Regions from separate parts of the Mesorhizobium sp. WSM4989 genome, predicted to be linked through region 4. Evidence: predicted binding sites of a transcription regulator. Region 4 holds the regulator's gene; each other region holds the start of a gene.
What was found. Region 4 encodes LexA, which represses DNA repair genes until DNA is damaged. Its sites were predicted from a motif close to TGTTCNNNNTGTGTTCNG; they were not measured.

Region 1 (3,111 bases), on a different contig from region 4:
GTCGGCAAGCAGCACAAGGCGCGGCTTCAAGGCCTCGTCGCCGGCAACCAGGGTGCCGATCGGCGCGCCGATCCAGCGCAGGACACCGTCCGAGCCCAATGCCAGATCGCCGTTGGCGCAGGCGGCGAAGCGCTCGGCGCGCGTCTCGAACTCAGCCGCGAGCGCCTTCTGGGCAGCGGTGCGCACCGCCTTGGCGTCCTCGCCGCCGGCGCTCTGGTCGGCGGTGAAGCGGAATCCCTGCAGTTCGCCGACGTGATGGCCTTCGACGAGCACGGTTCCGGTTGGGCTGATTTCAGCTTCAGGCATGGTATTTTCTCTAAGGCGCCGCATGAGGACGGAAGTCCTGCGGTCTACGAAGCGTTTCGTCAACCGCTCATGCAACGCATCCGACAATCTGTCTTCGATTTCGCGCGTCTTTTCCTGCCAGTGTAGCTGATCGGCCAGCCAACCCGGTCGGTTGGAGACGAAGGTCCAGGTGCGGATCTGGGCGATCCGGTGCGACAGCGTGTCGATATCACCATCCGTGGTGTCGGCCCGCCGCACCTGCTCGGCCATGTAATTCTCATCGACATGGCCATGGCGTGCAAGGTCCATATAGATCGAGGCGATGAGGTCGGCATGCTGGGCGGGCGCGATCTTGCGGTAGTCCGGCAGCGCGCAGGCTTCCCACAGCAGCGCCACGCGCTCTCTGCCGGTGGCTAGCGTCCTGATGTCCGCGTCGCGCGACAAATGTTCCAGCGCCTGGGCGTCGACCGCCGGCAATGCCCGGGTCAGCCCTTCGACCGGCGCGTTGGTCTCGATCGAGCGTTTCAGGGCATCGAGGCTGGCAAAATCGAAATCGGCGGTGCGCCACTGCAGCACCTTCACCGGGTCGAAATCGTGCCCCTCGATCTTCTTGACCAGATCCTCGTCGAACGGATCGACCTGGCCGGTAACGCCGAAGGTGCCGTCGCGCAGGTGTCGGCCGGCACGCCCCGCGATCTGGCCTAGCTCGGCGGCGGTCAGGTTGCGGTATTGGTAGCCGTCGAACTTGCGGTTCTGGGCGAAGGCGACGTGCTCGAGGTCGAGGTTCAGGCCCATGCCGATGGCATCGGTGGCGACCAGATAGTCGACGTCGCCCGACTGGAAGATCTCCACCTGGGCATTGCGGGTGCGGGGACTGAGCGCGCCGAGAACGACGGCAGCACCGCCCTGCTGGCGGCGGATCAATTCGGCGATGGCATAGACCTCGTCGGCGGAGAAGGCGACGATCGCCGTGCGCCGCGGCAGGCGGGTGAGCTTCTTCGAGCCGGCATAGGCAAGATGCGACAGCCGCGGCCGCGTCACCACCGAGACGCCCTTCAGCAGGCGTTGCAGGATGCCGTGCATGGTGGCGGCGCCCAGAAGCAGCGTCTCCTGGCGGCCGCGCAGATGCAAGATGCGGTCGGTGAAGATGTGGCCGCGTTCGAGGTCGCCGGCGAGCTGCACCTCGTCGATGGCGACGAAGGCGGCATCGGTCTCTCGCGGCATCGCCTCCACGGTGCAGACGGAATATCTCGCGCTCGCCGGCACGATCTTCTCTTCGCCGGTGATCAGCGCCACCTTGCTGGCGCCGACCTTCTCGCAGACGCGTGTATAGACCTCGCGGGCAAGGAGCCTCAGCGGCAGACCGATGATGCCGGTGTCGTGCGCCACCATGCGCTCGATGGCGAGATGGGTCTTGCCGGTGTTGGTGGGGCCGAGCACGGCCGTCACGTCGCGGCCGGAAAGGATCAGCGGCTGGGAGGGTTTCGGCTGGATATTCATCGGCTCGGAAATGAGGCTTTCTGCCGCTCGTTGTCGGGGACGCGGCGGTGCCGCCGCGTGTGACAGGGCACACATAGGGATTTCAGACGCGAAGCGAAAGCGGAATGTTCTCATCAACAGATGGCGCGACGACAGGCAAGGTCAAAATCCGCGGTCGATTAACCGTTGGAACGAGTCTGGAACGAATCGGCGACGAATCACTGACTCACTCTGATTCAGGTTTTGTTCACGGCTATATGTGGATTTTTTGGCCATGAGTCTCACCACATGCTGAATCTGTGAACTGGCCCGTTTCGTGCTTGGCTCGCGCTGGTTCCGGAGCGTCGTTAACCTTTGCGGGGGAGCGACCGCGACGGACTCGAGCGCGGCCGCGAACATTATGAAATGGTTGATCTTTCCTAATCGTCGTTAATCTTTTTCGCGCTGTTTCCGGCGTGGCCCGTTAACCTTTTGGCCAAAGCCGGAACGAATCGGCGACGAATCAGCGATCTGCAAAAATTCCCGGTTTGTTCACCCCTAGATATGGTGTTGTCCAAAGCTTGTGCACCGAAAAATTCACAGCATGTGAACCGGGTTTCCACAGGGCGCGGGGAGGCCGTTAAGTATTGCGTGCCAAATTGAGGCATGCCCACCCGGTGCCGCCGGAGCGCAGACAAAAACAGGCGGCCCGTTTGCGGCGGGCCGCCTGCCATCGGTGTCAGAAGAGTTCAGCCGAATAAGATCTCAGGCGAAATACTGGCCGCCATTGGCGCTTATCGTCGAGCCGGTGATGAAGCCTGCGTCTTCCGAGGCGAGGAAGACGACGCAGCGCGCAATCTCCTCCGGCTCGCCGAGACGGCCGACCGGGATCTGAGCGATGATCGATTCCCGCACTTTTTCCGGCACGGCCATGACCATGTCGGTGGCGATGTAGCCGGGGCAAACAACGTTGACGGTGATGCCGGCGCGGGCGCCTTCCTGGGCAAGCGCCTTGGTGAAGCCGATGTCGCCGGCTTTCGAGGCCGAATAATTGACCTGGCCCATCTGGCCTTTCTGGCCGTTGATCGAGGAGATGGTGATGACGCGGCCGAACTTCCTATCGCGCATGCCGTTCCATAGCGGATGCGTCATGTTGAAGACGCCGGAAAGGTTGGTGTCGATGACCTCCTTCCACTGCTCGCGGGTCATCTTGTGGAACATGGTGTCGCGGGTGATGCCGGCATTGTTGACCAGCACCGAGACCGGACCGAGATCAGCCTCGACTTGGGCGATGCCGGCGGCGCAAGCGTCATAATCGGCGACCGACCATTTGTAGACGGGGATGCCGGTCTCGGCCTTGAATTTCTG
Region 2 (3,111 bases), on a different contig from region 4:
ACGGTGCCGTAGCCGACGGCCTGCTTGCCGAAGCGCTGGCGGATCTTGTCTATGGCGCGGTCGGCGCCGAAGCGGGCGAGGCCTTTGCGGCTGCCGGGCTTCAGCTTCTCGTCCGCCAGGCCGAGCGGCAGTTCGAGCTGCAGCTCGGCATGCTCTTCCAGATGCGAGACCGAGATCGCCAGCAGCGAGATTTCCCGTTCGCCCGGGTGAGCGGCGAGCACGCCTCTGACCAGCTCTTCCGCGACGTCAGCGAGCATGGTCGTCGCCTGGATCGGCTGCTCCAGCGTCACCGAGCGCGTGACCGCGCGCATGTCGGCAAAGCGCACGCGCACCGTCACCGTGCGGCCGGGCCGGTCCTTGGCGCGCAGGCGGCTGGCAACGCGGTCGGCAAGATGTAGGAGCGTCGGCACGAAGACGCGCGGCAGCGCCGGTTTGCGGCCCAGCGCCGACTGCGCGCCGGCGGAATGGGCGCGGCGATGCGTCTCCAGCCGGCGCGGGTCGCGGTTCCAGGCAAGGGCCGCGAGCTTCTGGCCGGCGGCATGGCCGATCAGCCGCTCCAGCGCGCCGCTATGCGTGCGCGCCAATTGCCCGATCGTCTCGACGCCGATCTCGGCGAGCCTGGCTTTGATTGCCGGACCGACGCCCCACATCAGCGACACCGGCAAATCGTGCAGGAAGGAAAGCTCGGTGCCAGGCTCGACCACCACCAGCCCGTCGGGCTTGGCCACCTGCGAGGCGATCTTGGCGAGATGCTTCGTCCGTGCCACCCCGATCGAGATCGGCAGGCCGAGCTCGCTCTTCACGCGGCGGCGGATGGTTCGCGCGATTTCGTCCGGCGGTCCGAACAGATGCGTGCAGCCGGCGACATCGGCGAAAGCCTCGTCGATCGAGATGCGCTCGACCAGCGGCGTGAAATCGTCGAGCACCTTGATCGCGGCGTCGCCGAGACGCTGGTATTCGCCGAAGCGGCCGCCGACGAAGATGAGCTGCGGACAGAGCTCGCGCGCCCTGCGGCCGGGCATGCCGCCGCGCACGCCAAAAATCTTCGCCTCATAAGAAGCGGCAAGCACTACGCCGCCGCCGACTGCGATCGGCTTGCCGCGCAGCGACGGGTCGAGCAGTTGCTCGACCGAGGCGTAGAAGGCGTCGAGATCGGCATGCAGGATCGTAGCGGCCGAAGCGGCGTTCGTGGCGGCCATCGCGCTCCCGGCTCCATCCATCCGCTTTGCGGCATCGCAGCATTAGCAGCAACTGTTGTAAGCGGTAATGCGTGTGAACATAAAGAGAACAAAAGGAGTTTCCTGTCAAGCCGGCCAGCTGGGGATGAGAACATCTGCAACCCGTCACAACCAAGGGCTTTGACCGGTTGCGCCGGTGTGCTCCCCTTTGACGGGTTGACCGCGAGACCAGGGAGGGGCGGGAAGGATCGCGGCCCAAAACTGCGTCATGCTAGGACGAAGTCAGGAGCCGAGCGACGCGCGAACACCAGGATGACGAAGTGCGGCCGAGCCGGAGCACCGCCCCTCTTCTGGCCGTCCCTTCGCCGACAGCCGCCGCTAGGCCGGTTTGGCGTATTGCTCGGCGCTGAGCACCTCGATGCATTGGAATGGCTCATTGCCTTCCACCCAGGCGTCATGCCCGGGCGGGATCGTATAGGAGGTGCCGGCCTCGAAGGTCTTCTGCGTCCCGTCGTCCATGCGTATGGTGATCGTTCCGGACACGACATAGCCGACATGCGAGACCTGGCAGCTGTCGGTCTTGACCACCGGCTTCACGCATTCGGACCATTTCCAGCCCGGCTCCATATTGAGCCGCCCGAGCGTGTAGCCCGGCAGCCGCACCACTTCGACGCGGGTCTTGGCGGGCGAGCGAACCTCGTCGGGATTGTTGTGCGACTTGGATTCGAGCTTGGTGACCTTCATTGCAGCTTCGGCCATGGCATCCTCCCATTTCCAAGGATTGCAAGCGGGACCTGACACACGATCGTCGGCGACCGCCGCTGGATTGATACGCCTTTCAATGAATGATTGCTAATGTAATTGCCGGGCGCGGCGCGAAATCGATTTTGCCGCGCAGGCCCTATTGCAAGCACGCTCTGCCGGTGTTTTGCTGTTCCTTGCGCCTGGCACGACGGTGGTTGAGGGGCCACCCCGTTTCTCGCCCTTGGGGAGAATCCTGTGAACCCTCGGCAAGTGAATTTCGCCAATAGTGCCGCGGCAAAGCCAGGCCCCGTCCGCGATAGTCCATTTTCATTTCCGCTCGCGGGCGCGCGCTCACCGCGCCCATCGAAACCGCCATAGGCGAGGCCAAGCCGGGTGGAAGGCGATACTCGAAAAATCAGAAAAACTGGGAGGAATCGATGCTTCATCAGGTAGGAAAAACGGAAACCCGTCCGCCGGTCGGGGCAGTGCGCCGCACTCCGCCGGCGCTTCGCCAGTGCTGCGACAACTATATCTGTCCGACCTGCGACCAAGTCGTCGAACTGACGGACTTCCGCCAGGTCGTCTGGCATCAAAGGCCGGGCCATCGGCCGATGGAATTGGATGACTGAGCGGACCTGCCGGAGACAAAAAGGGCCCGAGAAAAAAGGGCCCGAGAAAAAAAGGCCCGCGCCTTCCAGAGGAATGCGGGCCGAAGCTGGAGTAGCCATTCGATAAACGCGCAACCGGCCTACCGGTTGCGCCAGGCGGATCAACCGCCGTTGGCCGGAGCCGGGGCCGGAGCCGGAGCGGCAGGCGCGGGTGCCGGCGTCGTCGACGGAGCCGCAGGCGTCTCCACCTTGGGCGCCTCGACCTTCGGCGCATCGAGCTTCACATTGACATCCGTCGATCCGCCACCGCCGGTGCGGCCACCGACATTGATAATGCCGGTAAAGAACAGCAGGGCCACGATCGCGATGATGGCAAGAACGATCGCCACTGCTGTGCCGGCGCCGCCCCCGCCACTGGTGTTTACAACTGTAGGTCTGTCGGCCATGGTTTCCTCTCCTCTGCCGATTGGGATGTCGTGGCAACGGCGCCAAAGCTGGAATGTTCCTGCTTTCGGGCCACGGTCCCTTGTCAGGCGGGACCTGAGGCCGCACCTTTGAGCGCAGAGGTCCGAATGGGCGAT
Region 3 (3,111 bases), 350 kb from region 4:
AGGTTAGGCATCTCCTGGTAGAAGAAGGTGATCAAAAGCGAAGCGATATGCGCGCCGTCAACGTCGGCGTCGGTCATGATGATCACGCGGTCGTAGCGCAGGTCCTCGTCGCGATATTTCGAGCGGGTGCCGCAGCCGAGCGCCTGGATCAGGTCGGAAATCTGCTGGTTGGCGGCAAGCTTGTCGTTGCCGGCGCTGGCGACGTTGAGGATCTTGCCGCGCAGCGGCAGCACCGCCTGGCTGGCGCGGTCGCGCGCCTGCTTAGCCGAGCCTCCGGCCGAGTCGCCCTCCACGATGAAGATCTCGGCGCCGGCCGCGGCGTTCTGCGTGCAGTCGGCGAGCTTGCCCGGCAGGCGCAGCTTGCGTACCGCGCTCTTGCGCGACACTTCCTTTTCCTGGCGCCGGCGCACACGCTCGTCGGCGCGCGCGATCACCCATTCGAGAAGCTTCGAGGCTTCCTGCGGGTTGTCGGCCAGCCAGTGGTCGAACGGGTCGCGGATGGCGGTTTCGACGATGCGCATCGCCTCGATGGTGGCCAGCCTGTCCTTGGTCTGGCCGACGAATTCCGGCTCTCGGATGAATACCGACAGCATGCCGGCGGCCGAGATCATGACGTCCTCGGTCGTGATGATCGAGGCGCGCTTGTTGCCGATGAGGTCGGCATAAGCGCGAAGCCCGCGCGTCAGCACGTTGCGGAAGCCCGCCTCGTGGGTGCCGCCCTCGGGAGTGGGAATCGTATTGCAGTAGGAGTTGAGGAAGCCGTCGCCGCCGAACCAGGTCACCGCCCATTCCAGCGAGCCGTGGCCGCCCTGCTTGTCGCTTTTGCCCGCGAAGACTTCGCGCGTGACCTGGAATTCGTCGCCGAGGGTGGCCTTGAGGTAGTCTTTGAGGCCGCCCGGGAAATGGAACTCGGCTTTGGCCGGAGTTTGATCCTTTTCCTTGATCAGCGAGGGATCGCAGGTCCAGCGGATCTCGACGCCGCCGAACAGATAGGCCTTCGAGCGAGTCATGCGGTAGAGCCGGGCCGGCTCGAAGGCGGCGCCCTTGCCGAAGATCTGCTCGTCGGGATGGAAGCGGGTCCTGGTGCCGCGGCGGTTGTGCACCTCGCCGAGGTGCTCCAGCCCGCTCACCGGAACGCCGCGCGAGAAGCGCTGGCGATAGAGCTGGCGCCCGCGCGCGACCTCGACCTCGAGGTGATCGGACAGCGCGTTGACGACGGATACGCCGACGCCGTGCAGACCGCCGGAGGTCTCATAGACCTTGGAGTCGAACTTGCCGCCCGAATGCAGCGTCGTCATGATGACTTCGAGCGCCGGCTTCTTGAACTTCGGATGCGGGTCGATCGGAATGCCGCGGCCATTGTCGGTGACGGTAAGAAATCCGTCCGCCGAAAGCTCGACGTCGATGAAGGTCGCGTGGCCGGCCACCGCCTCGTCCATCGAATTGTCGATCACCTCGGCGAAGAGATGATGCATCGCCTTGTCGTCGGTGCCGCCGATATACATGCCTGGGCGCCGCCGCACCGGCTCCAGCCCCTCCAGAACCTCGATGTCGGCGGCGCTGTAGCTCTCGCTGCCGTCGCGGGCGGCGGCCGAGCGCTTCGCGGCCTGCACCAGCGGATCGGCCGGCCGCGAGGGCGCGCGTACTTGCTGGGGCTGCTTTTCCGGGTTGCCGAAAAGATCGCTGGTGTCGTCCATGCTAGCCATTAAGTCCGGTACTGCGAATCACTCCTCGATACTGCCACGCTTTTGGCGGGCGAACGAGTTCCTGTTCCGTTCAGGGATCAAACTGTCTCTTATTCCAAAACCATTCGATAACCAAGCCGCCGGAAATAGGGCGGGCTCCACCCCTTCGGATTCCTGATTCTTTAACATTAAGGCCTAGCGTGAGCCTCAACGGCAAAAGACCACGGGGCGTCAGGGGTTTCGTTGTGAAGGGCAGGGCCATAACCATGATCGGCATCGCAGCCGTTTTCGGCGCGATCTCGATCTTTGCCGCGGACTTCTGGGTCAAAAGCCAGGCGAGGGCCCAGTCCGAGCAGAAGACGGCATCGATCGTGGTGCCGCACGAGCCCAAAGTCGAGTTCAAGACCATCGTCGTGGCGAATGCGCCGCTGCGCTACGGCATGCAGCTCGACCGGTCGCAACTCACCGAAATTCCGTGGCCGCAGGATTCTCTGCCGCAAGGCGCCTTCCCGACCGTCGACAAGCTGCTGGCCGAAGGCAGCCGCGTCGTGCTGTCGCCGATCGAGGTCAACGAGCCGGTGCTGCTCGCCAAGCTGTCGGGACCGAATGGCCGCGCCACACTTTCCAACATGCTGTCGCGGGGCATGCGGGCAGTCACCATCCGCACCGACGAGATCGCCGGCGTCGGCGGCTTCATCACGCCGGGCGACCGGGTCGACGTCGTGCTGACGCGCGATGCCGGCGAAATCCAGGAAGTGTCCAAGAACGCGCAAGGGGCAGCCGGCTCGACGGTCACGTCCGAAATCGTCGTGTCCGACGCCAAGGTGCTTTCGGTCGGGCAGGGCGCGGACGAGCGCAAGACCGAGCCGCAGGTCGCCAATTCCGTGACCCTCGAGGTCACCAACGAAGGGGCGCAGAAGGTAGCGCTCGCCCGCACCGTCGGCTCCTTGTCGCTGTCTTTGCGGTCCGCCGCCGATGCCAGCGCCAGCGGCAACGGGCTTACCACCATCTCTTCCTTCGGCGGTTCGGTTGCCGCGAGCGCCGAGGCAAGCGCCGCCTCGCTGGTCAAGGCGGTGGCGAAGGAGCCGGAGGAGCCAAAATTCAAGACGGTGATCGTGTCCCGTGGCACGAAGGTGGAGGAATACAAGGTTCCATCCAAGCCCGCCGAGGGAGACGTCGTTCCTTCCAAGGAACAAGCACAATAGCCGGTGGGGACCGGCGGGAACGGGACAATGCATGTATTGAACAAAGAACGGACGACGAGAGGGCTGCGCCTTCTGCGTGCAATGGCGGCGGGCGCCTTTCTGGCAGCCGCCGGAATGCTGGCCTTTGGGGCGCCGGCCCAGGCAAACAACGACGTCGTATACGTCTCGGCGACCAAGAACGCCTCGATCAAAGTCGCCAAGGGCAAGCCCAAGACGATCAT
Region 4 (3,111 bases):
CGGCGTGGTGGTCGCCGCCGAGCGAAGCTTCATCATGCTGGCCGTCATGCTGATCGCCGTGCTTTTCGACCGCGCCGCGCTGACGATGCGCAACTTGGCGATCTCGGCCATCGCCGTCATCCTGGTGTCGCCGCATGAAGTGGTTGGCCCGAGCTTTCAGATGTCGTTCGCGGCAACCGCCGCCCTTGTCGGCGCCTATGCCGGCTGGTCCGACTACCGCGCCGGCACGGTGAGAGCGCCGCCGGACAAGCGTTCGTTCCTGCGGTTCATGTCGCACAAACTGGCAGTCGGAGCAGGTGGCGCCGCAATGACGTCGATCATTGCCGGAAGTGCCACGGCGCTGTTTGCCATCTGGCATTTCCAGCGCGTCTCGCCGCTCAGCCTGCTGGCCAATCTCGCGATCATGCCGATCGTCACGATCGTGATGTTTCTCGCCGTCGCCAGCGCGGTCATGATGCCGTTCGGCTTCGACGGGCCCTTCCTCTATTTGATGGGCAAGGGCCTGGCGGCGATGATCGCGATCTCGGCGTGGATTTCGGAGTGGTCGCCGGTCGATGCCGTGGGCCTGATCTCGATCCATTCGGTGCTGCTGGCGACGATCGCGCTCGTCATCGCCACGATGGCGACTACCTGGCTCAGGCTGGCCGCAATTCCTTTCGCTGCCGCGGCCGTGATGATCATCCCGCAGGTGCGCACGCCGGACCTGCTGATCTCGGAGGACGCGCATCTGGTGGCGATTCCGATCGGCGGCGGCGAACTCGCCATCAATCGCGCCCGCTCCAACGAGTTCACCACCGATAACTGGAAACGTGCGCTCAAGGCCGAAACGATCGTGCCGCCGGAGACATTCGCCAAGGGCACGCTGGACTTGGCCGATCCGGTCGACCTGCCGCCTGGATCGCCCTTTTACTGCACGGGCGATCTCTGCATTGGCCGGCATCCATCAGGCGCGATCGTCGCGCTCGCCGAGAACCGCGAAGCTGCCCGGCCTGCCTGCGACTTCGCAGACCTCATCGTCATCAACGACGCCACGGCCTACAATCCCTGCCACGATCCACGTATCCTCGTCGTCACCAAGCGGCAGCTCGCGCGCGACGGCAGTGCCGCCGTCTTCTTCGATCCGCAATCGGCGACGGCGCGAGCAACCATTCAATACGCCGTCGAAAAACCGTACCGCCCTTGGCACGAACAGCGGCGCTACTCGCGTGAGGCGAGGGGGTTGGCGCCTTACAAGAAGCCCGAGAAGCCGGAGGCCAAGCCACAGCCCCCTCAGTAGCGGCGGATGAGCCCGACGAGCTTGCCCTGAACCTTGACGCGATCGGGACCGAAGATGCGCGTCTCATAGGCCGGATTGGCAGCCTCGAGCGCGATGGAGGCGCCCTTGCGGCGGAAGCGCTTCAGCGTCGCCTCCTCGTCATCGACCAGCGCCACGACGATCTCCCCGGGGCTCGCAGTGCTGGCGTTGCGGATGATGACCGTGTCGCCGTCGAAGATGCCGGCCTCGATCATCGAATCGCCTTTGACCTCGAGCGCGTAGTGCTCGCCGCCCGCGATCATGTCCGGCGGCACTGTGATCGAATGCGTCTGGTGCTGGATGGCGTCGATCGGCACGCCGGCGGCAATGCGACCCATCACCGGGATGGAGACGGCTGAAACGGCGTCGTCGTCATTGCTGGGCGTCGGCGTGCGGGCGGGCGCCGCGGGTTTGATCTGGCGGCCGAGATTGCCTTGGCCGCCCTGGATGACGCTCGGCGAGAACTTCTTCGCCGCATTGAGGCCGGGCGCGATCGAGTCAGGTAGGCGCAGCACTTCAAGGGCACGCGCCCGGTTCGGAAGCCGGCGAATGAAACCGCGCTCCTCCAGCGCCGTGATCAGGCGGTGGATGCCCGATTTCGAGGCAAGGTCGAGCGCTTCCTTCATCTCATCGAAAGACGGCGGAATGCCGCTTTCCTTGAGCCGTTCATGGATGAACATCAGCAGTTCATGTTGTTTGCGCGTCAGCATGGCGGCCCCCATGGGTTCTGAAACCAGAATCAGAAAAACAAACCCAGAACAAACACTATCTGTTCCAGTTGTGTTCCGCAACCGTTTAAAGTTTAGTGAATGTGTTGACGTTTTGTTCAGCGTAACATCAGAACGGTGCATTCCTCGCCGGCTTCAGCCGCCGGTGCGAAGGGTTGGCGCACGATCAGGCCATTGGCATCGGCGAGCATCCTCAACATCGAGGAATCCTGGGTGCCGAACGGTGTTGCGATCAACCCCCCCGCATCTTCGCGGACCACGGCGCGCACATAGTCCTGCCTGAGATCGTTGGCGTGCATTGCGACGCCTAACCGGGCCGTGCGGATTTCCTGACGGCAGGACCGGCCGCCCAGCCGCGCCAGAAGCGGCTTCAGGAACAGCTGCGAGCAGACCAGGCTTGCGACCGGATTGCCGGGCAGGCCGATGCAGCGAATGTCGCCGAGCCGGCCAAACATCAGCGGCTTGCCGGGACGCATGGCGATCTTCCAGAAGTCGAGCTGCATGCCTTCGCCGGTCAGCACGTCATGGATCAAGTCGTGGTCGCCGACGGAGGCGCCGCCAAGCGTGACGATGACGTCGGCGCCGGCCTTGACCGCCTTCTTGACCAGGGCCGCGATCGCGTCCTTGCGGTCGGCGGCAATGCCGAGGTCGAGCGCGCGCGCGCCGACCGACTGGGCCGTAGCTGTGACGCCACAGGCATTCGACGAGATGATCTGGTCGGGGCCGAGCGCGCTGCCCGGCGGCAGCAATTCATCGCCGGTGGCGATGATGGCGAGCAGCGGCTGCCGCACCACGTTGAGACTCGGATGGTTGGCCGATGCCGCCAGCGAAAGCGCCGCCGGATCGAGCTGGCGGCCTTTTTCGAGGAGCAGGTCGCCCGCGCAGAAGTCGAGGCCGCGGCGACGGACGTTTCGTCCCTCCACGGTCGGCTCGGTCACTTCGATGCCGCCGCCGCCGAGATCGCGGACATTCTCCTGGATAACGATGGTATCGGCGCCTTCGGGGAGCGGCGCGCCGGTGAAGATGCGCACGGCCTCGCCCTTGCCGACAGAGCCGGTGAAGCCACGCCCGGCGGGCGCCATGCCGATC

Region 1: the regulator LexA is predicted to act here: its motif matches at 1,952-1,969, upstream of P9217_RS26450 (helicase-related protein).
Region 2: the regulator LexA is predicted to act here: its motif matches at 1,273-1,290, upstream of dinB (DNA polymerase IV).
Region 3: the regulator LexA is predicted to act here: its motif matches at 1,763-1,780, upstream of parE (DNA topoisomerase IV subunit B).

Annotation. Positions count from the first base shown of each region.
Region 1 is NZ_JARTVN010000003.1:320,008-323,118, reverse strand. Features, by position in the region: gene P9217_RS26450 (helicase-related protein) at 1-1,785, opposite strand, end outside; gene P9217_RS26445 (beta-ketoacyl-ACP reductase) at 2,509-3,111, opposite strand, start outside.
Region 2 is NZ_JARTVN010000001.1:274,100-277,210, reverse strand. Features, by position in the region: gene dinB (DNA polymerase IV) at 1-1,199, opposite strand, end outside; gene P9217_RS01425 (cupin domain-containing protein) at 1,557-1,937, opposite strand; gene P9217_RS01420 (hypothetical protein) at 2,692-2,976, opposite strand.
Region 3 is NZ_JARTVN010000002.1:1,599,356-1,602,466, forward strand. Features, by position in the region: gene parE (DNA topoisomerase IV subunit B) at 1-1,697, opposite strand, end outside; gene cpaB (Flp pilus assembly protein CpaB) at 1,952-2,890, shown strand; gene P9217_RS20450 (type II and III secretion system protein family protein) at 2,972-3,111, shown strand, end outside.
Region 4 is NZ_JARTVN010000002.1:1,944,887-1,947,997, forward strand. Features, by position in the region: gene P9217_RS22160 (ComEC/Rec2 family competence protein) at 1-1,276, shown strand, start outside; gene lexA (transcriptional repressor LexA) at 1,270-2,004, opposite strand; gene glp (gephyrin-like molybdotransferase Glp) at 2,121-3,111, opposite strand, start outside.